Regions from separate parts of the Bradyrhizobium sp. NBAIM01 genome, predicted to be linked through region 2. Evidence: riboswitches for the same ligand, from Rfam matches in the RefSeq annotation. Region 2 holds a riboswitch; the other holds the start of a gene.
The links. A riboswitch is a leader RNA that binds a small molecule or an ion and turns the genes downstream of it on or off. The one in region 2 is predicted to bind cobalamin.
Positions count from the first base shown of each region.

Region 1: linked by a shared signal. The riboswitch ahead of I6F31_RS35505 (ribonucleoside-diphosphate reductase subunit alpha) and the one ahead of I6F31_RS24525 (TonB-dependent receptor) in region 2 are both predicted to bind cobalamin.

Region 1 is NZ_JADYVU010000025.1:41,864-53,321, reverse strand. It holds gene I6F31_RS35535 (hypothetical protein) at 1-169, opposite strand, end outside; gene I6F31_RS35530 (FHA domain-containing protein) at 203-1,096, opposite strand; gene I6F31_RS35525 (hypothetical protein) at 1,214-1,405, opposite strand; gene I6F31_RS35520 (hypothetical protein) at 1,450-1,758, opposite strand; gene I6F31_RS35515 (DUF1521 domain-containing protein) at 2,496-3,989, shown strand; partial or broken gene I6F31_RS35510 (class I SAM-dependent methyltransferase) at 5,594-6,439, shown strand; cobalamin riboswitch at 6,939-7,152, shown strand; gene I6F31_RS35505 (ribonucleoside-diphosphate reductase subunit alpha) at 7,254-9,185, shown strand; gene I6F31_RS35500 (ribonucleotide-diphosphate reductase subunit beta) at 9,176-10,306, shown strand.
Region 2 is NZ_JADYVU010000008.1:84,846-96,303, forward strand. It holds gene I6F31_RS24505 (aminotransferase class III-fold pyridoxal phosphate-dependent enzyme) at 1-1,164, opposite strand, end outside; gene I6F31_RS24510 (hydantoinase B/oxoprolinase family protein) at 1,176-2,756, opposite strand; gene I6F31_RS24515 (hydantoinase/oxoprolinase family protein) at 2,753-4,762, opposite strand; gene I6F31_RS24520 (PepSY domain-containing protein) at 5,226-6,662, opposite strand; gene I6F31_RS24525 (TonB-dependent receptor) at 6,675-9,032, opposite strand; cobalamin riboswitch at 9,145-9,348, opposite strand; gene I6F31_RS24530 (histidine phosphatase family protein) at 9,421-9,993, shown strand; gene cobT (nicotinate-nucleotide--dimethylbenzimidazole phosphoribosyltransferase) at 10,000-11,052, opposite strand; gene cobF (precorrin-6A synthase (deacetylating)) at 11,058-11,458, opposite strand, start outside.

The DNA of each region.
Region 1 (11,458 bases), on a different contig from region 2:
CGGGCGCGTCTCGCCACGACGCCCGTTTCGTGCCCCCGTCTGCATGAGCAACTCCGACTTCGATATCGACTTGCGAGGAGGGCGAGCCGATAACCGGTGCGTTCTGGCCCACGTCTAATCCCTGCGATGAGGTGCCGGGCCCTACCGCGTGCTGGGGCAGCCTAGCCATCGACTTCTCCTTCTTTCTTGCAGGGTAGAGGCTCTAATACGACAAAGCAGAAAATCGACCGTTGCGGCTGAGTAGCACTCGCCCATCCTCAATTCGATCGACGGTCCACCCATTGCTTAATAGCGCACCCACGAAATACTTTTGCCCGCCGATAAGCAGATAAGGTTCGCTTCCACGCCAAACGGCTTGGACAGCAATTGAAGATGGCGTCTTCTCCTCTTTGACTGTGACTTCATTCACAAGGGTAGGGCTGCCGCTGGTTTGATGATCGAACCATTGCTGAATCTCTTGCCATTTTGCGACAAGGTTAGGTGTGACGGTGCCTTCCGCGGTCACAACGCCGGGGCCCGAACCGACTTTGACATCAAATAGGCCCCCTCGTTCGACCTCTTGCCGTAGCAATTCGGCGAGTTCACCAGCAGCACTCGCTTCATAATGATTGATGGCTGGTTTGGCGGCAACCTCGGCTGCCGGCAACGAGTCAGTACTCAGCGCCACCGCGCTGTCGGTAGGGGCGAAGATAGTTGAGACGGTGCCGATCGCTACAGAGCTGAGTAAGAGGAGACTGAGTGCCACGATAGAACCACGTGAGCGATTGCTGAGATCAGCTTGCGGGAGATCCTGCGTCGACCAGTGGATTGACATCGCGCCGACATGAACGATCGCAGGAAGAGACACACTGACGCGCTCGCCTGCTGTGATAGTCTCGTGGCCGTCTACGCTGATACCACCAGCAAGTGCCTCCACTTCGATCGAATCGCGCTGTGGAATGATGCGAAGGTGATGTGGTTCGAGCCCTTGCTCAACGAAGATCATATCGGCATCGAGGCCGCTGCCGATAAGACTGTCGCCGACCGGCGCCTTGCCCCTCAGCCCGGTATAGAGGCCCGACAGCACCTCAAAGTCCAGGGAAATCGATTGGTTCACGGACAGTCTCCTGAATAACGAGAGAAGCCGTACGGCAGTGCCGTACGGCTCATTCAGAATTCGTCATTCACAGCGCGGCCATGATAAGCGACGCGGTGAGCCACTCGCCCTGCAGATTTACTGGACGCGCTCGTCGGCGACCTTCTTCTCGGACGAGAGCTCGGTCGTGATTCTGCGCATCGCGACGGCCTGGGCCTGAACCTTCTGGCTAACACGCTCGAACTCAGCCATCTGATTCTGGAAGCCAGCATCCCCGGTCTGCTGGGCGCCTGCCGCGCCACCGTTACCGCCAACGTTATCAACTGCCATGTCGATTCACCTTTCTTCGTCGTAGTTTGCTACTTTGTGCCCTGTTACGTCGCGCGCGCGGGCGAAACGATGGCAGGAATGGAAAGAAACATGGGCTCGCCCCCGAGCGTGCTGAGGCTAAGGTTCAGCTCTGGGTTCTTGCCGAGAGTGTCTGGCTTGGTCTGCACGCTGCTTTTTTCGTCGGCGTCTTTGGTCTCGGCGGCCTTATCAGGGCCACTCTTCTCAGCCTCCACGTTATGGACGACTTTATCAAAGACCTTGTCGACGGTCCCGCCCACTGCGGAACCAATCGCCGCTCCGGCGGGGCCGCCGAGCCATCCGCCGGCGGCGCTTCCGATCATTTCTCCGATCATCGGTTTCTCCTATGCTCGTCTTGTTACGTCTCAATAGACGACTCCTCGCCTAGAGTTCAGCGTGCTCATGCTAGGGGCGCTACCTTTCCAGAAGCTGACGAGCTACACGGTCGAGGCGACTGTTGCCGTAGGCCAGCGCCTGCTTGACTTATGAGTTGCCAAGCTAGCGCATATAGTCGGCGCGTTGGAAAAGATGGCATGCGGGCTTCTGCGCCTCATGTAGAATTCTTCGTTCGGAACCAGCGGCGGCGTTTCGGTTGCGTGCAGCGACGCGACCGGCTGATTAGAGTGGAGTGGTAGAGGCTGCTTGAGCCATTCAGTCCCAGCTTTGGCAGTTCGCGGATGTCGAAGGAGAGCAAGTTTGGCGAACCCCTGATGTAGTGAAAGCTGACCGTGTAGTCGCTCGTCGGGCCTACAGATCGCATCTGGAGCGTATGGTTCGCTGCGCGATACGATCAATGTCATCGCAGCAAGTGCGACGTCGGTTGTCGTCAGCTTTTCGACAGGTATTGCGGATAGCGTTTCTGACGTTGAATGCGCGTGCGATATGCTCGTGCCATAACCGCGGAGTTGGATGAGGAGTCTCGTCAGGGCTGCAGGTGCTGGCAACGAGAGGCATCTATGCGCTTGGGTGGGCTAATGGTGCATTCTCATGCAGGTCTGAATGGCGCTTCGGTGGACTAGCGCGTAACGCTTGCAGTTTTACAGCTTTCTTCTATCCAGCAGGAGTGAACTAAATGGCGTATCTTCCCGTGGCCGGTCTTCCCGTGGTCGGCGCGCTCGATTCGACGGTGAACGGAGTGGTGCCGGAAGGCGCGGTTGTCGCTCCTGCTTTCAACGCCTTGTTGGGGCAGTATGCCCCGGTGAGCTATCAGTACCTACCGGCAGCCTCGCCAGCCCTGGTCGGTTCGGTCGTTACAAGCGCCGTTCCCGTCGTCGTGGCTCCAGCAGTTGTTACTACGCAGGCGTACATGATGGCGCCGCCTCCTCCCGCCATGCTGGTGGGCCAGCCGAATCAGGGCTCTGAGCCTCCTGTGGATCCGGTGTGGACGCATGAGGTGAAGGATGGCAAGGCCACGATCAAGCTCGGCGACAAGTATACGATTACGGTCGACGAGAAGGATGGCACCTGGACAGTTCGCAACAACCAGACCGGCCATGTCACGAAGGTCCATGGCGACCCCCACGTCGATGCCGACGGTGACGGCAAGGACGATTTCGATTTCAAGAAAGATATGACGTTCCAGCTCGACGATGGCACGAAAATTACTGTCAACAACGTCGACTACGGAAATGGTGAGGCCATCTCCTCAAAGCTTACCATTACGAATGGCCACAACGCGATGGTTGTCGAGGGCCTCGGCGACGATAACGATGGCAAAAACAACCTGAGGGTGACGCAGTCCAACGCTGGCATGACCCTTGATGAGTTGACAGCCGATGGTGTTCAGACCATTCACGAGAGCGGCCAAGGGTGGGCCGATGGCGCCGGACGCGCGGTAAATCAGGCGAGTATCGATGCGGGTGAACAGGGACGCGGCCCAGGCAACTATCAGTATGCGCGTCCGCCGTCAGGCTCTGCAAGCCCCGTCTTCTTCGTTCCGCCTCCGCCGCCGCCTCTTGCGATGGTGCCGGTTGCGGTCGCTCAGGCTCCCGCGCAGTCGCCTCAGCCGGCGCCAGTTTGGTCGCATGAGGTGAAGGACGGCAAGGCGACGATTAACCTTGGTGATAAGTACACCATCACGGCTGATGAGAAGGACGGCACCTGGACCGTTCGCAACAATCAGACCGGCCATGTCACGAAGATCCACGGCGATCCTCACGTCGATGCGAATGGCGACGGCAAGGACGACTTCGACTTTAAGAAAGGCATGACCTTCGAGCTCGACGATGGCACAAAGATTACGGTGGACACGGTCGATTTTGGCAAAGGCAAAACCATTTCCTCAAAGCTGACCATCACCAACGGCGACAATGCGATTGTCGTCGAGGGGCTCGGGGATGACAAGGATGGAAAGAACAATCTGAAGGTGACGCAATCCAATGCCGGCCGAACCCTTGATCAGCTGACGTCTGATGGAGCTCAGACGATCCATGAGCAAAATCAGGGATGGGTTGACAACTCCGGACGCAGGGTGACGCAGTCGGTCATCGACCACAACGAGAACCCGGACGCGCCGCCGGATTTCAAGACTCTGATGCGGGAAATGATGTTGCAGCGGATTGCGTGAGGCCGCATCCATCTTTTGGACAAAACGTGGAAGCGGGCGCTAGCGCCCGCTTTTCATGTTCGGCGAGCGACGATGAGCATAGCAGGAGCTGCGGCTTATGGATCCAGAATCGCCGCTCTCGTCTGACGATCGCGTCAGTCAGAGCTTTGCCCCAACCGCACCAACAAGCGGGCCGCCCTCAGGACTAAGTACTAGCGACATCTCTCAATGCTGCGAAAAGGCCCATTCTAGCGGACAGGCTCGCGGTCAGCCGCGGATCGGGCCAGGGACGGCCTGGCGAGCGCAATCGATTCCTCGAATAAGGGGAATGATGCACGGCTCAACGTACTATCGTTGATTAGCCGTTGGATAGCGCTGCGCGAGCGCGCTCCTATCGTCATCGTTGGGGCGGGATAGCGAGGAGCTTGCGTTGGCGTTCGGCCTTGCTGTGCAGGCCTGCCGCAGCGCAGCAGCGTTGGCCGAGTGATCCGGGCGCACACCGATTTGTAGACCCGCTGACCCAGCCATTTGGCGCATCGCTGAAGGCACGTCTGGCTCGCTGCAGGTACTAAGTCCCGCCTGCTTCGTTCAATCGGGCTCGTTTTTGAACGCCGCGCCCGATGCATCCCCATCCCGCCTCACCCGTCATCCAGCTCGTTCAAGGCATCATCCATATCCGACTGGGAGTCGCTTATAACTTGCGTGGCGACGGAAACGAGAGCCTTCTCGAAAGCTCGCTGCAACAACGCTGCAGGCGAACGGTCGCCGTTGGTCGCTCCCGTGTCGGGGTCTGCGCCAGGCTCTGGCCTTGTTGCTGCGATATCGGCTGCGCCTGCGTCCATGTCGTAATACCCAGATAGCGGCGTCGCCGCGAGATGACCTGCTTTCTGATAGCAGGGGCAGCTTGCGAGAAGCTGACGAAGATCGCGTCTCGTGCGCGATGATTTCTACGTCACTCATGGCGACTTGCTTCGTGGACTTTCGATGTGCAAAGGGCTGTGCTCGCGACACGGAAAGTGGATCGACTGGCATCTGCCAGCGAACAGACCGGTTGTGTGCGCAAGCCTTTGGTGAGAAAATAAGAAGTTCCGGCTCGGCGAGATTATGTTGCATCATAAAAGTCACCACGATCGCCGCGGTGCAGCAAGCGATCGATGGACAAATCTCCGAAGCCAACTGTCATGGCAGATGCAGGAGATGTGACGCAAAACAGACCTTGAGCTTGCGGTTTTCTTCGCGGTCCTGAATGTCAAGGACTTAGATTGCGTGGAGCGGCGCGGCAGAGAGTCTTGATCCTTTCTAATCCTCCAAGCACGAGTCTCCCCGCGCGTACGCAAGCGCATCACGATCATGGGGCTACGAAAGCCTGCGCGCTCAGTTCGTAATGATCGCAATCGCTGCAGTTCGGAGTTCAATAGGCTTTCTACCTCACACAAAGTGCCAAGACTCTGATGATGACCAACTTTTGGAGCCACTTTATCTGCTCGTGCCCTGTAATAAGACGGCTCGCCCTCTGTCTTACGATGCGAGCCAGAAAAGGCGCGATGGGGGCGCACCTCGCCAAATTTCTGCGATAGGTCGTCAGTACTTGGAAGTAGCAGCCATCGACCGGGTTACAAAATAGGATGGGAGACATTTGGGTGCGAACAGAGTTTTCGTGGATCAATCGGCCCGATCTTCGATGACATTTATGCTTTGGATGATCCATGGCCATACTTCTCGTCCTGGGCGACTTGGATTATACGATCCGTGGTGAGCCGCTCGTTCGACAAATTCTGGCAACGAAAGCTTCCGCACCCTCTCAAGCCCGATGTTCATACGACATCAACGCAGCAGTGCATCGCTCTCCACTGACCTTCTCGGGGGCCTGCGTCATCTACGTTCGGCGCGAAATGAGGGCTATCAGTTCTGAGACACTGGTGCGCCCCGATCGCAATTGTTATGCGGCTTGGCCTAATGTCGGCTTGGCGCGGTTTATCGGCTTAGAGTTGTCGGCGCCGGCGATTAGCTATGCAGCAAACGTTGGCCTCCTAGGCGACGGCATTGTCGTGAAAAGGACGCACTATCGACAGACAGCGCGCGCATGCCCAGCTTCGCGGCTATTATCATGTCGACGAGTTGCATCGACCATACTACGGAGAAGACTTCAGAAAAAATCTCGATGCGACAGAGAGATGTCCATGGATCATCTCCTTTGTGCTTCGAATGTTTCCATTTAGGTCTTTGGCCTCGACGTTTCCCGAACCGTGGCCTTGTGACGGAACGTCGCGACATTTATCCAGCGCCGCTTTCCGATGCGGAGGAGTTTGAAAGCTGTCTGGCCAGCTTGGCGGCTCTTGGTCTTGATGCGACCGGCCTTGAATCAGAAGGGCTGTTTCACGCGGATCTGATTTTGTCTCGCCTGAGGCCGATGCGCGCGCCACTCCTCTGGAAACATTGTCACCTTCGCCAGCGGCAGGGGCGGACGATAGGCCCCCCGTTAGCTTCATCTTGAAGGCGCCGATGGCTTGCAGGTCGCGCTAGAGCCGTGACAGGTCAGAAGCCGCTGCGGTGCGCCCAGCCTCGATCTGGGCTGGGATCAACAGGTCGAGAACGAAGCCATTCTGGCCAACAGAGCGGCCGCAGCCGATGATATTTTGTAGGATAAGGACTTCGTCCAGATGCCATTTATCTATCGCGGCGAGCGAGAGGCGCTCGTGGGTGCAAAAGTCCTTTCCCCATTGCCGCTAGTGTTCATACCTCAATCAATGATCGGCCGATCTTTGGACTCGACCATGCGCAAGACAAAGTACAAAACTAGGAATATAGCAACGCGGGACCGATCACTTTGAGCTGGGGCTATGGCACGAGCGAAACGTGCTGGTGTTCTAGTTCTCGGCCGCTCCATTCGTTAGCTCGACGGTGTCCTTTTGCCTGATGGAGCTTGATTTCCCGCAACAGAAGGCTTGACGAATCTCGGCGGGTGCCGCCTAGATGTGGGTCTGTCACGGTCTTCTGTCCTTTATTTTGTGGACCGAAGCTAAGAGGGAACCCGGTGCGCCGAACGGCTACTCCGGGGCTGCCCCCGCAACTGTGAGCGGCGAGCGGCTGTCATCATGGTCACTGGCGCGACAACGGCGCCGGGAAGGCCGGCAGCCGCAGCGACCCGCGAGCCAGGAGACCTGCCGCGACAGAAGAAACGTCCTCGGGCGGGGTGCCCCGTTGGGTCGCTTGCAGTCGGGACATTTGCCTGGTCTCCTCGCAAGTCGTCCGCGGGCCCCAGCTCCAAACATCGCGGGGTTGCCGATGTCGCCGTCTTACGATTTCGATCAGCAGGGTCATCTCATTGCACTGTCCAGCGTGAGCCGGCGGCGAGCGCAGGCAAAGTCTGCCGCGCCTCAGCTGTCTGTTGCTCCGCCTCCGTCGCTGTCTCCGTTGCCGCGGCCTCTCGCACCGTCTCCAAAGCCGTCCGAGCTCACGCTTGATCGGTCGCGCGACTACCTGCTGACGTCCTTCGGCAAGCTGACGCTGAATGACCGTTATCTGCTCGCCGGCGAAGGTTTCCAGGACATGTTTGCGCGGGTGTCGTGCGCCTTCGCGGACGATGTTGCGCACGCCCAACGTCTTTATGATGCAATGTCCCGGCTGTGGTTCATGCCGGCCACGCCGGTGCTTTCCAATGGCGGCACCACGCGGGGGCTTCCTATCTCGTGCTTCCTTAACTCGGTCTCGGACTCGCTCGAAGGCATCGTCGGCACATGGAACGAGAACGTCTGGCTCGCCTCCAACGGCGGCGGTATCGGGACTTACTGGGGGAATGTGCGCTCAATAGGCGAGAAGGTGAAGGGCGGTGTGACCTCAGGCATCATCCCGTTTATCCACGTCATGGACGGCCTGACGCTGGCGATCAGCCAAGGTTCCCTACGGCGCGGCTCCGCGGCCGCCTATCTTGATATCCACCATCCGGAGATAGAGGAGTTCCTCGAGATCCGGAAAGCGTCCGGCGACTTCAACCGCAAGAGCCTCAATCTGCATCACGGCATCAACGTTACCGACGAGTTCATGCATGCCGTGCGCGCCGGAACCGCCTTCGCGCTTCGCAGTCCAAAGACCAACGAAATCGTTCGCGAGATTGACGCCCGCCAGCTGTGGCAACGCATTCTTGAGAACCGGCTGCAGACCGGCGAACCGTATCTCTTGTTCATCGACACGGTGAACCGCGCGCTTCCCAAGCATCAGCGCGAGCTCGGCCTTAGAGTCTCTACATCGAACTTGTGCAGCGAGATTGCCCTCCCGACCGGCCTCGATCACCGCGGCAAGGAGCGCACCGCCGTGTGCTGCCTCTCATCAGTCAATCTCGAGGCGTGGGACCAGTGGAATGAGGAGGCAGGCTTCATCGAGGACATCATGCGCTTCCTGGACAATGTGCTCACTCACTTCATCACGGTGGCGCCGGATGGCATGAAGCGTGCCCGCTATGCCGCCCTGCGTGAGCGCTCGGTTGGCCTCGGCGTCATGGGGTTCCATTCGTTCCTTCAGGCCAAGGGCATCCCAATGGAGAGTGTCCTGGCGAAATCGTTCAATCTGAACATGTTCCGAAAAATCCGTCGCGATGCCGACGCAGCATCTGTGGCGCTCGCGCGCGAGCGCGGCTCTTGCCCGGATGCCTTGGAACGCGGCGTGATGGCGCGCTTCAGCCATAAGATGGCAATCGCGCCGACCGCCTCGATCAGCATCATCTGCGGCGGCACCAGCGCCTGCGTCGAGCCGATCCCGGCGAACATCTACACTCATAAGACATTGTCGGGCGCCATCTCGGTGCGTAATCCCCATCTAACCAAGGTGCTCACGGCCAAGAGCGCCGACACCTCGGCGATCTGGCAGTCGATCATAGCGCACGAGGGATCGGTCGCCCATCTCGACATCTTGTCGGAGCAAGAGAAGGCGATCTTTCGTACCGCTTTCGAGATCGATCAGCGCTGGATCGTCGAGCTTGCCGCCGATCGGGCCCCGTTCATCTGCCAGAGCCAGTCGATTAACCTCTATCTGGCGGCCGATGTGGATAAGTGGGACCTCCACATGCTGCACTGGACGGCATGGGAGCGCGGATTGAAAAGTCTCTACTACTGCCGCTCCAAATCGATCTCGCGCGCAGCGTTCGCCGGCAACGTCAGCGCCGGCGACAATTCGGCACAGCTGCAGCACACCGACTATGAGGAGTGCCTTGCATGTCAGTGATCGATCTGTCGTCAGTCGATCCACGCTCGCTGATCGGCAAGGGCCGGGTCGGCCTCCTCGAATCGACAGGCACCTATGACGTCGATCGCTACGCCTGGGCTTACGACTTCTGGAAGCGGCAGCAGCAGACCCATTGGATGGGCGAGGAGGTTCCGCTCGGCGCCGACCTCAAGGACTGGGCGTCGGACCGTGTCACCGCCAACGAGCGTGCGCTGCTCACCCAAATATTCCGTTTCTTCACCCAGTCGGACATCGAGGTCGGCGACAATTATCTCAAGCGCTACATCCCGATCTTTCAACCGCTCACCGTACAGATGATGATGGCGGCGTTCACAAACATGGAGACCGTCCACATTGACGCTTATGCGCTGCTGCTCAAGACGCTCGGCATGCCCAAGACCGAGTTCGAGGCATTCCGCGACTATGCGCAGATGCGCGCCAAAGCGGACTACATGCACGAGTTCGGAGTCCAGACCGTGGCCGACGTCGCTCGTACCCTTGCGATGTTCGGTGCCTTCACAGAAGGCATGGCCTTGTTCGCAAGCTTCGCCATGCTGCTCAATTTTCCGCGCTACAACAAGATGAATGGCATGGGACAGATCGTAAGCTGGTCAGTGCGCGATGAGAGTCTCCACTGCCAGGGAATTATCAAGCTATTTCATGAATGGCACCGCGAAACCGGCGCGGTGACGCGCTCCGTCCGTAACGACATCATCGACGTCGCCAAGACCATGGTGAAGCTGGAGGAGAACTTCGTTGATGTGGCCTTTGGCCTCGGCGAAATCGAGGGCATGAAAGCTGAGCAGATCCACGCTTATGTCCGCTATGTCGCGGATTGGCGACTGACCCAGCTCGGAATTACCCCGGCCTTCGGCTTTTTCGAGGCCAGAGAGAGCGGTTTTATCCAGCTCAGGCCGCATCCCTTGCCATGGCTGGTCGAGATCCTGAATGGGGTCGAGCACGCCAATTTCTTCGAACAGCGCGCTACGGAGTACTCTAAGGCGGCAAGCCGCGGCAGCTGGGATGGCGAAGAGGGGGTGTGGGCGGCTTTTGGCCGTATGTGGGACGACCGCAACAGCGCTTTGCTGAGGCGCGATCCTGGTAAAGCTCATACACTTTAGCAGAAGTGCGCTGATGCTTGCGGAGCAAAGCCAACCATCTACCCTACCGAAGGTATGATAGCTCACTCCTATCTCAGAACGCGCTCTCAGCTTCGTCGTCGAGGACATGAACGTCTCACGGTCTTCTAAAATCCCAGCGAGACCGCCGGAGGGCGCGCTAGACCGATTTGTTGTCATCACCGCAAGCGCGTCGTGTTTCCAGCGCGTCCATTTGGATCAATGTCGTACTTTGCGCTTTATCGGCTTACAATTATGAAATGCCCATCAAAGAGGAGCGTTTCCGCGCAAGAGCCGCGCGCCCGATCGCCCTCAATAGGTGCTCGTGCCATCTCGCCCTGTCGGCCCTCGAAGATGACCTGCCGTGGCTCGGCTACAGCCGCTAGTGGATGGGAGGATCTTCCGGGTCCGCAGGTCGGTCTTCCTCCGCATCTTCGGGCCAAAGGGTTGGGTCTAGCGAAGGTGTGAGACGAATGAAGCCCTCTTCTCTCCATTCGGCTGTGTGAGGCACCCCCAGCATTGTGAAAACCTGCGTTGGGTGGTGCTTGCTCGGCTTCACTCCGCTGCGCTCCAGCATGTCCATTTGAGCGTCTGTGGCTGTTTGACCAGCGAACAGCCAGCAATCCTTGGCGAGATGTCCGTTCAACATACGGAACCCGGAAAGTTCTGGCGGTGCAGCTTCGGAAGGCACAGCTTGAGGTGGTCCCGCTTGCGATTGTGGGGCGTGAGAGGGGCCGGCGTGCCAGAGCTCAGCCCGCAAAGGGGCGACGCACCATGGTGCGGCGTGCGATGGCTCCGCCGCCGGTGCCGCGACGTGCGGTTGCTCGGAATGGGACGGGCCGACATCCACATTCTGCCATATCAGATCTTGATCGAAACCAGGATGTTCCTCGATGGCCTGAGCGATGGTTTGCCGCGAGAGATGTTGCGGGAGGTTCTCCGGCTCTGGCTCGGCATCGGCCGCAGGGGACGTATACAGATCATCCTGCCAACCCAAGTCTGGTAAATAGTGGTGCGCTGCATCCAGGTATGGCGAAGAGGGGTGCCCAGCATCCAAATATGAAGAATAGGGATGGCCCGCGTCCAGATATGGCGAATAAGCCTCGCCCTGCAGCACTGGAGGAGGGGCTCCCTCTGGCGGAGCACTAGCCTGTG
Region 2 (11,458 bases):
GGCGCCGGCTTCCAGCGCGCGCTCCGCGACGCGCGAGGCGATCGGCACCTCGGTGGTGTCGGCGTGCCAGCTGCGCCAATCCGGGCCATGCAGCTCCACCGTCCAGTGCAGCCCCTGCCCGGCCACGCGGCACACGCTCGGGTGCTTTTGCGCGATTGCGAGGAGGCGGCGGGTGAACAGCTTCTCTAGATTGTGCACGTGGTCCAGAATCCTGTCCTCACTGATGACCTTCAGATAAGCGCTCACCGCCGCCATGCTGATCGGATGGCCACGCAGCGTGCCGTAGTTCTGCCAGCTCGTGCCCTTCAGCCGCTCGACGATGTCTTTGGACACCACGACAGCGGCCACGGCCGCCGCGCCGCCGCCGAGCGACTTTCCGAGCGTCACGATATCGGGCCGGCTCTGCGCGCCCTGGAACGCGAACCAGCGGCCCGCGCGGCCGGCGCCCGTGACGACCTCGTCCGCGATCCAGTACGAGCCGGCCTGCCGGGCGCAGCGCGCGACCTCATCCTGATAGGCACCGTCGTAATAGATGCCGCCTTGCGTGTAGTCGATGATCGTCGCCGCCGTGTCCGAGAGCAGGCGCGGGGCGTCCGCGAGATATTCGCTCGGCGGCGCATTGTTGGCCGGCGCGCCATAGATCGCCCCATCCGGCGCCGGCAGGATCCGCACCGGCGCCATCGGTGCCGGCAGTTTTGAGCCGCCGACGTGCACGGCGAGGCCGCCGTGCCATTGCGGCTGCACCGTCATGCTGCGCGACAGCCCAGTGATGCCGTGATAGGCGCGCTCGCGCGTCGCCAGCGCCGAACGCTGCGTCAGCGCCTGGCACAGCGACAGCGCCATGTCGTTGGCCTCGCTACCGCTGATGCAGAAGCGCACCGCGCCGACCCAGTCCTCTTCGCCCCTGAAGGCGATAGCCATCAGATCGTCGGCGGCCTGCTCGCGGCCGACCCAGGTCCACCCCTCATTGACGACGGGCGTGTCCGCCGCGCGGTGGATCGCCTCCACCATTGCGGGATGGCGATGGCCGAGACCGCCGCCGGTGTTGCTGCCGTCGATCAGCTTGCGGCCGTCCGCAAGGTGAAAGTAGACGCCCTCGCCGCCGACCACGGCCATCGGCGCAGCCTCGCCCGCATTTAGCCCGGTTCGCAACAATCTGCTCATCGCCAACTGCCTCACTCCGCCGGAACGGCGCCGTAGCCACCGCCACCGCACATCTCGATCGTGACGAGATCGCCTTGCTGCAACACCAGGTTCGACTTGCCGTCGATGGCGACGTTCGCGCCCTGCCTGACCAGCGAGATGCGGCAGGCCTTGCCGGGAGAGCCGCCCTGCATGCCCCACGGCGCCATCACCATGCGTTCGACGCAGGTGGTCAGGTGCATCGAGGGCGCCAGAATGCGGTAGGTGCGGACCGAGCCGTCACCGCCGCGATGCGCGCCCGCGCCGCCGGAATTCCGGCGGATGGCCTGCTGCTCGAGCCGGATCGCGTAATTCGCCTCGATCACCTCGACCGGCGTGTTCGAGGTGTTGGACAGATGCACGCGGGTTGCGGACGTGCCGGCGCGATCGTGCCGCGCGCCTTCGCCGCCGCCATGGACTTCATAGAGCATCTTCCAGGAACCGTTCGGCCGCGGCTCGGCGAAGAACAGCACGCCCGCGGTGGTTGCCCCGCCCGCCGACAGGCGCTCGGGAATGGTGTCCTGCATGGCACGGAAAATTGCATCGACGATGCGCATGGAGGTCTCGTGATTGCCGGCGGCAACGGAGGCGGTCCAGCCGGGCTCGAGGATCGAGCCCGGGCGCGTGATGATGGTCAGCGGCCGCAGCGCGCCGGCATTCTGCTGCATGTCGCGCCCACTCATGATGCGCGCGGCATAGGCGACCGCCGAGCGCGCCATGAATGGCGTCGTGTTGCAGAAATTGGAGACGCGGTCGCAACTTCCGGAAAGGTCGAAGGTCGCTTCGTCGCCGCGGATGGTGATCTTGACATGGATGCGCGCCGGCGCGTTGTTTGCGCTGCCGTCGTCGAGATAATCCTCGCCCTCATAGATGCCATCCGGCAGATCGCGCAGCGCTTCCCGCATCTCGATTTCGGAGAGGTCGTGCAGGCGCGACTGCGCCGCCATGAAGACCGCCTTGCCATGCTCGCGGCAGAGCTCGACGATGCGCTTCTCGCCGGCCTTGGTCGCCGCGATCTGGGCAAGAAGGTCGCCCTCGCAGGATTCGGCATCGCGGACATTGGCCTTGAGCAGCTGCACGATCGGCGCGTTGAGGCCGGCTGCGGTTGCGATCAGCACCGGCGGAATCCGCATCGCCTCCTGGAACGTATCGACCGCCTTGGCGAAATAGCTGCCGGGCCAGGTGCCGCCGATGTCGGGCCAATGCGCGAGGCTGACTGCAAAGGCGACGATCTCGCCGTCGAGGAAGACGGGCCGCACGACCTTGACGTCGTTGAGATGATTGCCGCCGAGCGCGCCGACATTGTAGATCACGACGTCGCCGTCGTTCAGGCCATCGCGCGGCATCACCTTCAACAGTTCGGGGATGGTGTAGGCCATCGCGCCGAGGTGGATCGGGATATCGCGGCCCTGCCCGACCAGGCCGCCGTGGCCATCGGTGATCGCCGACGAGAGGTCGCCGGCCTCGCGCAAGAGCGGCGAGCGCGCCGAACGCGTCATGACGAGGCTCATCTCCTCGGCCGCGGCGGAGAGCCCGTGCCTGATGACCTCGACGACGAACGGATCGAGCTTCATGCCGCCCTCCGCGTCAGGAACAAATTGCCTGATGTATCGGGCTTTGCCTGCCAGCCCGGCGGCACCACCACGGTCGACCAGGCGTCTTCGATGATGGCGGGACCATTGATGGTCTCGGTGAGTGAGGCGCGGTCGAAGATTGCGGTTGCGATGTCGTGGAAGCCGTCGAACGAGCAGGTGCGCGTGGTCATAGACACTGCCCTCGCCGCAGTCGCCGGCCGGCTGACAATTGTCGTCGACGGGCGACGCGCCTGCACCCGAACCGACTCGATAACGCAGGGTTCGCCGGTCGCATAGCCGAACAGCTCGTGATGCCGCGTCAGGAAGTCCTGCTTCAGCCTGGCAACGTCGAGCGGCAGCGTGAAGGAGACCGGAATGGCGTCATTCTGCGCCGCGTAGCGCATCAAGGCCACCAGCTCGACCTGGATCTCGGCCTTCGCAACATTGTTGGCGAGAAGCGGCGCCGAGGCATCGGCAATCAGGGCCTCGATCCATTCCGAAACGCGCGCGAAATCGATGCCGTCGAGGGCAGCGCGAAGGGTCTGCTGCTGCAGGAAGCTGAAATCGGCGGTGAGACAGCCCAGCGCCGAGAATGCGCTCGAGGCACTGGGCACGACCACCTCCGCAATGCCGTAGAGATCGGCAAGGCCCGCGGCATGCATCGGGCCGCCGCCGCCGAAGGCCAGCAGCGTGCAATCGCGCCCGTCGATGCCGCGCTCGACCGTGACGCGGCGGAGCGCGCGGGCCATGGTCGCGTTCGCGACCTTGATGATGCCGAGCGCCGTCTCCGTCAGGCTCAGCCCGAGCGCGCGGGCAATCGGCGCGATGACGCGCTTTGCGGCCGCGATGTCGATGCCGATGCGGTCGCCAAGCTTGGTCTCAGGATTGAGATAGCCGAGCACCGCATTGGCATCGGTGATGGTCGGCTCCGTGCCGCCACGGCCATAGCAGGCCGGGCCCGGCTCGGAGCCGGCGCTCTCCGGCCCGACCGTCAGCCCGCCGGGACCGTTGCGCACGATCGATCCACCGCCGGCGCCGATCGAGTGCACCGCGAGCATCGGCTGGCGCAGCGGCTTGTCGCCGAGCATGCGGCCGTCGGTCATCTCGGCCTGGCCGTCGACGATCAGGCACACGTCCGTCGTGGTGCCGCCCATGTCGAAGGTCAGCATCCGCGCGCAGCCGAGTTGGCGCGCGATGCTGACCGACGCCGAGACGCCGGCCGCCGGGCCTGACATCGCCATCACCAGCGGACGCTGCTTCACCGCCGAAATCGGCACCATGGCGCCGGCGGAGTGAAACACCTGCAGGCCGGGCCCGATCGGCAGCCGCTGCTCCAGCTCGCTGAGATATTCCACCGCGATCGGCATCGCGGCCGCGTTGAACACGGTTGCCGAGGTTCGCTCATATTCGCGCGCCTCGGGATTGACCTCGTGCGAGAGCGAGACGTGGGCGACGACGCCCCTGAGCCGCTCGCCCAGCATCTTTTCATGCACCGGATTGGCATAGGCGTGAAGCAGGGCAACCGCGACGCTCTGCACGCCGGTCCCCTTCACCCACGCCACCAGGCGTTCGACCTCCGCTTCCTCGAGCGCCTTCAGCACCCGCCCCTCATGATCGAGGCGCTCGGCGAGCCCAAAGCAGCGTTCAGGCGGCACCAAAGGCGGTGATTTCGGCGGAATGTCGAGCCGGTAGAGGTCTCGGCGGCGATAGCGCGCGATCTCGAGCACGTCGGCAAAGCCTTCGGTCGCGACCAGCGCCACCTTCGGCAGCCGGTTCTCGACGATCGCATTGGTCACGCGCGTGGTGCCGTGGACGAAGCGCTTGACCTCGCTCTTGCGCAGGCCGACCGCCTCGATCGCCTCCAGCATCGCTTGCACCGGTGCGTCGGGGCGCGACGGCACCTTCGCAATTCGCGCTTCCGCGGAATCGCGCCGGATCGCGATGATGTCGGTGAAGGTGCCACCGATATCGGTGCCGACCTCCCAATGATTGCCGGGATCGCTCATCTGCACAATCAGCTACGCGTGACGTTCATCATCATTCCCTGTCATGCCATCACGTGCGAGCGTGCGACAGAGCGATGGCCGCGGGATAGGGTCAGAGTTGTCGCAAACCAAAGCGCTAGCAAGCCACCGGCCTTGCGCGGCGCAGCATCGGCTGCACGTTTCCGTGCAGCGCTGCTCGCGCAGAGAGCAGAAGGCCGCGAAGTCAAAATGTGCAGCGCACCCTTGGATTCTTCGAGGCAAATAGAAGCACCCGTTGCACTGCAATCGGATCGCACAAGGCCGTTTGTCTAATTTGCAGGCGATCGGTCGGCGGTGCGGGAGACAGCACTGACCAAGAGCTATGCACGCAGGTCGGCTCAGCCTCTCTTTATTGTACGGTCGGTAAGCGAGGACATCACCGGCCGCTGGTGGATAACCGGGCGCGCCGAACGGGTCGCGCCGGGTACGGAGATTTCGCGACTGGCTATGCGCTCGCCAGCCATGCCCGCAAGCGCCGCCAACCGATGACGATGCCGGTGATGGAGAAGATCAGCCCGAGCGTACAGAGCCCGACAATGAGAGCGTCACGCAGCCGCGCATGAGCCAGCAGAATCGGGAAATCAAGCGTGTGCAGCGCACTGTAGAGCCAGCGATAGACGCGGCGCGACGGGTCCAGCCTTTGCAGCAGCTTGCCATCGGCGGCATCGACATCGAACCAGAGATCGCCGCAGGTCGTGCGGTAGACTGGAGCCCCCGGAAGTGCGGATTGCGCCGGATAGTCGTCGTTGCCGGCGAGCAGGAACGGTGCGGCACAGCCGGCGCCAAGGCGCGCCGTCAGGTCGCCGATCTCCTGCCTATCCAGGTATGGCGCCGGTCCATCGCGCGGCGCGTCCCCTGCCCTGATCAACGCCTGACGGCCGAGACCAACCCGGTCGCGCCGATAGACATGGCCGTTGAAGGCGAACCATTCGACCTCGCGGGCCAACGGCGATATTGGCTGCGGATCGAGCGACGACGCGTCTCGCCAATCCGGGGCGGCATCGACCACGCCGGCCTCTGTCGGAGTCAGTTGCCCGCGCGAGAACAGGCGGCCGTGATCCATCGACAGCCAGCCGCTGAAGATCCAGGTCAGCACAAACACGGTCGCGACGAGACCGATGATGTGATGCAGGGCGTGCCAGCCACGATAGGGCGACGAGAGCTGGCGTCCCCGTATCTTCACACGCACGATTCCGAGCACCGCACCAAGCAATGCCGCGATTAGGGCCAGCAGCGACAGCGTCCAGACCACGCGATCCCACAGCGCCCAGCTGCTGCGCAGAATTGTCGGATAGATCCAGTGCAGCACGCTGCCGGCCCAGTTCCACGCGCGCTCGCTGCGCGTCGTATCCAGGACGACTTCGCCGGTCAGCGACGAAACGTAGACCTCCGTTCCAGGGGCATCGCCGAGAGCGGCGCGAGACAAGGGGCGATGGCGATCAAAACCGTTCGGCACGCTCCATTGATCGTAATCCGACCGCGCGACGATCGCGGCGCGCGGCGCCTCAAGCCCGCGCTGACGTGAATAAGCTTGCACGATGGTGAGCGCGACATCGGCTGATGTCACCGACGCGTCTCCTCCATCGGAGGCGCGAACCGCTCGCGAACCTGTGGAGCCCGAGACGACGTAGACCGGTCCATCGCTCCGCTGGATCAGCCGAACACGCGTGGCATCGGCAATCCCGCTCGCCGCAACGGCGTCCGCGACCGAGATCTTCGTCCCGTCGCGATCGACCGGCACAAGTCCGGCAAATCGCTCCGCTTCCGTCAGCGACGGAAACGGGACGAAGTGCATCACGATTCCCGTCGCGAACCACATCGCGAACAGCAGGCAGAACGCGATGCCGAGCCAGCGATGCGTGATGACGATCGCGCCCATCATGCGCTCAGGGCCTCACCATTTGAACGCGGCCGAGATCTCGTAGGTGCGCGGCGCGCCCAGGAGGATCTGGTCCGGATAGAACGGATCGCCCCAGATCGCATAGCGCTTATCAGTGATGTTGCGGACACGGAAGGTCAGGCGGGCCTGGTCGACCGCATTGAACGCCGTCTTGGGGATGTCGACGAAGGCGTAGACGTCGGCCACGGTGTAAGCCTTCATCGTCACGACGTCGGCATCGGTGTTGTAGCGGTCGCCGACATGACGGCCGGTGATGCCAAGCTCCACCGGCCATGGTGTGAAGAAGCGATACGACGCGCCGGCATTGGCGACGATACGCGGCACGTTTGGCGGCGTGTTGCCGGAGAACGAGCCGCCGGCAAAATTGTAGTCGGCATAGCGCGCATCGACATAGGCGATGTTGCCCCACAGCCGCAGCGGCTCGATCGGGCGTATCGAGGCGGCAAGCTCGACGCCTTTCGACTCCTGTCGTCCGGCGATGTTGAGTTGCATGCCGCCGGCGGCCGCATAGACGTTCTTGCGCAGGATGTCATAGGCCGAGAACGACCACTCCGCCCGATTGTCCCAGAACAGGTGCTTGACACCGGTCTCATAGGTGCGCGCGGTGGTCAGATCGAGCGGCTGGGTGGGCGAGAGCAGGAAGATGTTGTTGGCTGCGACGTCGGCGCCGGTGGCGTATTGGCTGAAGAAGGTGAGGCCGGGAACGGCCTCCCAGGTGTAGCCGATGCGCCCCGTGACCGGTGCCCAGTCTTTCGTGAATGGAAAGCCCGCCTTCTCCACACCGTTCTTATCGGTCGAGTTGCGGTCGAGCCCGATGTGCTCGACACGAAGGCCGCCGATCAGCGCGAAGCTGCGCGTCAGCTTGAGCCTGTCCTCGAATGACAGCGCCTCGTTGTCGATGCGCGCGGTCTGCTGCTGCGTCGTGAGCAGGCCGTAGAAACCGCGGTTGGGGTCGACCAGCGAGACGGAATCGCCGGGAAAGTTTGCCGCGCCGGGCCTGACGAAATCGAGATAGCTCGACGACAGCGTCGTGACCAGCCGGTTGTCGAAGCCCGCAATATTTGTATCCCAGATCAGGTCGGTGATGTTGCCGACCAGTCGCTGACTGTGGGCGACATAGAAACGCTCGCGATCGACCAGGTTCGTGGTGGAATTGAACGCCTCGATCTCGTTATTGAACCAGGTCCGTTCCGCGCCATAGCCATAGGCCTGACTTTTCAGCGTGAGGTCAGGCGCGAGCTTCAGCTCGAAGCCGCCACGCAGCCACACTTCCTGCGCCACGTTGCGGTTATCGAGAACGTTGTAATTGGTGTTGAAGGTGCGGTCGTCGATGGTGACGGCACCGAGATTCGTTCCGTTGTAATTCGAGACGTAATTGCCGGAGACGATCCCCGTCGTCGCATGCGAACCGCTGAAGGCCACCGGCACCAGCGGCGCGCCCCAATAGGCCTTCGAGCGGTCTTCACGATATTCGACCGCACCCCAGATCCTGAGGCTGTCGGAAACACGGTAGTTGAGCTGGCCGGACGTGCCGAACGTCTTGACATTGGTGTCATCGGCAAAGCCGTTGAGGGCGGAACGGCTGATGTCGAAGCGATAGTCCAGGCCTTGCACATTGGTGCTGCCGCCGGAGCCGTAATGGGCACGGAACGAGTTCAGCGAATCCCAGGAGAAATTGGCATCGTTACGGACAGGTCCGGTGTGGGGCTGCTTGGTGACGAAGTTGATGGCACCGCCCGCGGCGCCCTCGCCCGAAATCAGCGAGGCCGGGCCCTTGAGGAATTCCACAGCCTCCAGATTGGCGGTATCCACGATCCGCGAGGTCATGTTCTGCGGACCGATCTTGATGCCGTTGTAGAGCGTGTTGATCTGGCTGTTGGTGAAGCCGCGCATGGAGAAGGCGGAAGGTTCGGCCGGGTTGTCGCCGGAGGTGACGCCGACGGCGCCCTGCGCCACCTCGGACACGGTGCGATAGCCCTGCTCGCGCATGGTTTCGGCGGAGACAACTTCGACGGTCGCGGGCGTCTGCCGCACCGTCAGGCCGAGCCGCGAGGCGCTTTCGGCAACGGCGTTGGAGTTGAGCGGCGTTTGCGGCGTCGAATCCGGCGTGACGGGTCTTGGCGCTGCGGATACAGCCGCCGGCCTGCGCGCTGCCGCGCGGCGCGCGCCCTGCGCCGTTCCTGCTGCCGGTTTGGCCGGCTTGCGTACCTGGGCGGGCGACACCTCGACGGGTGGCAGCGGCTCTCGGGCCTGCTGCGCCAGAGCGGCCGGCAGACCAAGAGCGGCAAAGGACGTGAACGCGGCGGAGGCAAGCAGGACGCGGCGCGGTCGTGCGATACGGATGGAAGACACAGGTGAAAACCTCGGTATGACGTCAGTGGCACGTCACAGCGAACGAGGTCTCACCTTTGGCCTTGCAGCCGTCCGATGAAGCAATGTCTGTACTCCCCGACCGACATCTTCGCGTGTGACCACGGCTGACGGCAGGTCTCCTGGCTCGCGGGTCGTGACCGCTTCGTCGCCTTCCCGGGACCGAGGACCCAGTGGCTCGTGACGAAGGATTCACCGCTTACAGTTGCGGGGGCAGCCGCGGCATTGGGGACAATTTTCCCCGCACCGCATTCCCTTTTCATTCCCTCTCGGGAAAACCGTCGCGAGCATCTAGGATTACCACCAAGACAGAGTCAATGTGCCAGTTGCGGCGTTGGGGCCACAGCAACCAACTTCCTTGGAGATGAGCATGGAAGGCGAGACCTTCCTCTGGTTGATCAGGCATGCGGCCGTCGCGGGCGTGCCCGGGACGATCCATGCGGCCGATGCGCGGGCCGACCTCGGCGATCACGCTGCATTGGCGGCCCTAAGGCAGCTGTTGCCCGCGGATCTCGCCGGCTATGCCAGCCCGTCGCGGCGCACGGTCGAGACGGCGCGCGCGCTGGGGCTCGAACCGGAGCTGATCAGCGAGTTTCGCGAGCAGGATTTCGGCGACTGGACCGGCCATCGGCATGACGAGCTCGCCGCGACCGGTGGCGAGGCCTACGCGCAGGTCTGGCGCGATCCGGCGCACGGACGGCCGCCGAATGGCGAGAGCTTTGCGGATCAGGTCGCCCGCGTCCGCCTGGGCCTGGCCCAGATTGGCGCAGGCTCCGCAGCACTGGTCGTCCATTCCGGCACGATACGCGCTGCGCTCTGCATCGCGCTCGATCTCACACCGGAAGCCGCGCTGCGCTTCGTCGTCGATCCGCTGTCGCTGACCCGGATCGACCGGCTGGCGGGCGGTTGGCGCGTCGTGTCGGTCAACCAGCGCGTGGCTTGAGCCGCATCAAGAAGACCGATCCGGCACATTGGCCTGCGCGAACGTCGCCATGCCATTGTGAAGTGCGCACGCCGAGCGCACCAGCGGCAGCGCGATGGCGGCGCCCGATCCCTCGCCGAGCCTGAGATCGAGGCTGATCAGCGGCTGCACGTTCAGCGCGCGCAACACCAGCCGATGTCCCTGCTCGGCCGATTGATGCGAAGGCAACAGGAACGGCTGGCAGGACGGGTTGAGGCGCACCGCCGTCAGCGCCGCCACCGAGACGATAAAGCCGTCGATCAACACGGGGATGCGGCGTTGCGCGGCCGCGATGATCGCACCCGAGATCGCCGCAATCTCGAGGCCGCCGACCGCGCACAGGATTTTTTCGGGTGACGCCCCCGCAACGCCGTGATGCGCGATCGCCGCATCGATCACCCGCACCTTGTGCGCGCGGCCCGACGCATCGACGCCGGTGCCGCTGCCCGCGATCTCGTCGGCACTCACACCGAGCAGGCTCGCAGCAATCGCTGCTGAGGTCGTGGTGTTGCCGATCCCCATCTCGCCGAAGATCAAGAGATCAGGCCGGCCGGCCTCGGCGCGCACCACCGCGCGCTGCCCGGCCTCGAAGGCGAAGGCCAATTCCGCCGGCGTGAGCGCGGCCTCGACACTGAAATCGCGGGTGCCGCTGCGCGGCTTGTCGGTGACGATTCCCGCGATCTGCGCCTCGGCCAGCGTGCCGGCGTCGACCACCTCGAGGCTCGAACCCAGCTCGCGCGCCAGCACCGAGATCGCGGCGCCACCGGCGGCAAAATTCGCCATCATCGCGATGGTGACGGCTTGCGGATAGGCCGACACGCCCTGCGCGACGATGCCGTGGTCGCCGGCGAAGATGATGATCGGCACCCGCGCGGCGCGCGGCTGCTCGGTGGCCTGCAAGCCCGCAAGCTCGATTGCGAGCTGCTCGAGCCGGCCGAGCGCACCGGTCGGCTTCGTCAGTTGCGCCTGCCGCGCTATGGCCGCCTCACGATGAACAGCGGAGACCTCTGGGCAGTTCTGGGTAACCCATTCGGGAAGCATGCTGCTCAACGCCTGCGTTTGATGATGTAGCTGTCCATGATCCAGCCGTGCCGCTCGCGTGCGTCCTGCCGCACGGCGGCAATGCGCGCGCCCAGTTCAGCCAGCGCGCCGGACATGATGATCTGATCGGGCATGCCGAGATAGGCACCCCACCAGATCTGCAGGCCTTCTGGATCCAGCGATTGGAACGCCGTGCCGCCATCGAGCATCACGACGACGGTGTCGACGCCCTGCGGCCAGCCGCCTTCGCGCAAGCGCCGCCCTGTCGTGACCAGGAACGGCTCGCCGATGTCGTTGAGCGGCAGCGCATGCGCCGCGCACAGCGCCTGGATCGAGGTGATCCCCGGCACGACCTCGATTGTCGGCAATGGATCGAGCCGCCGCGCAATGCGCAGCGAAGAATCAT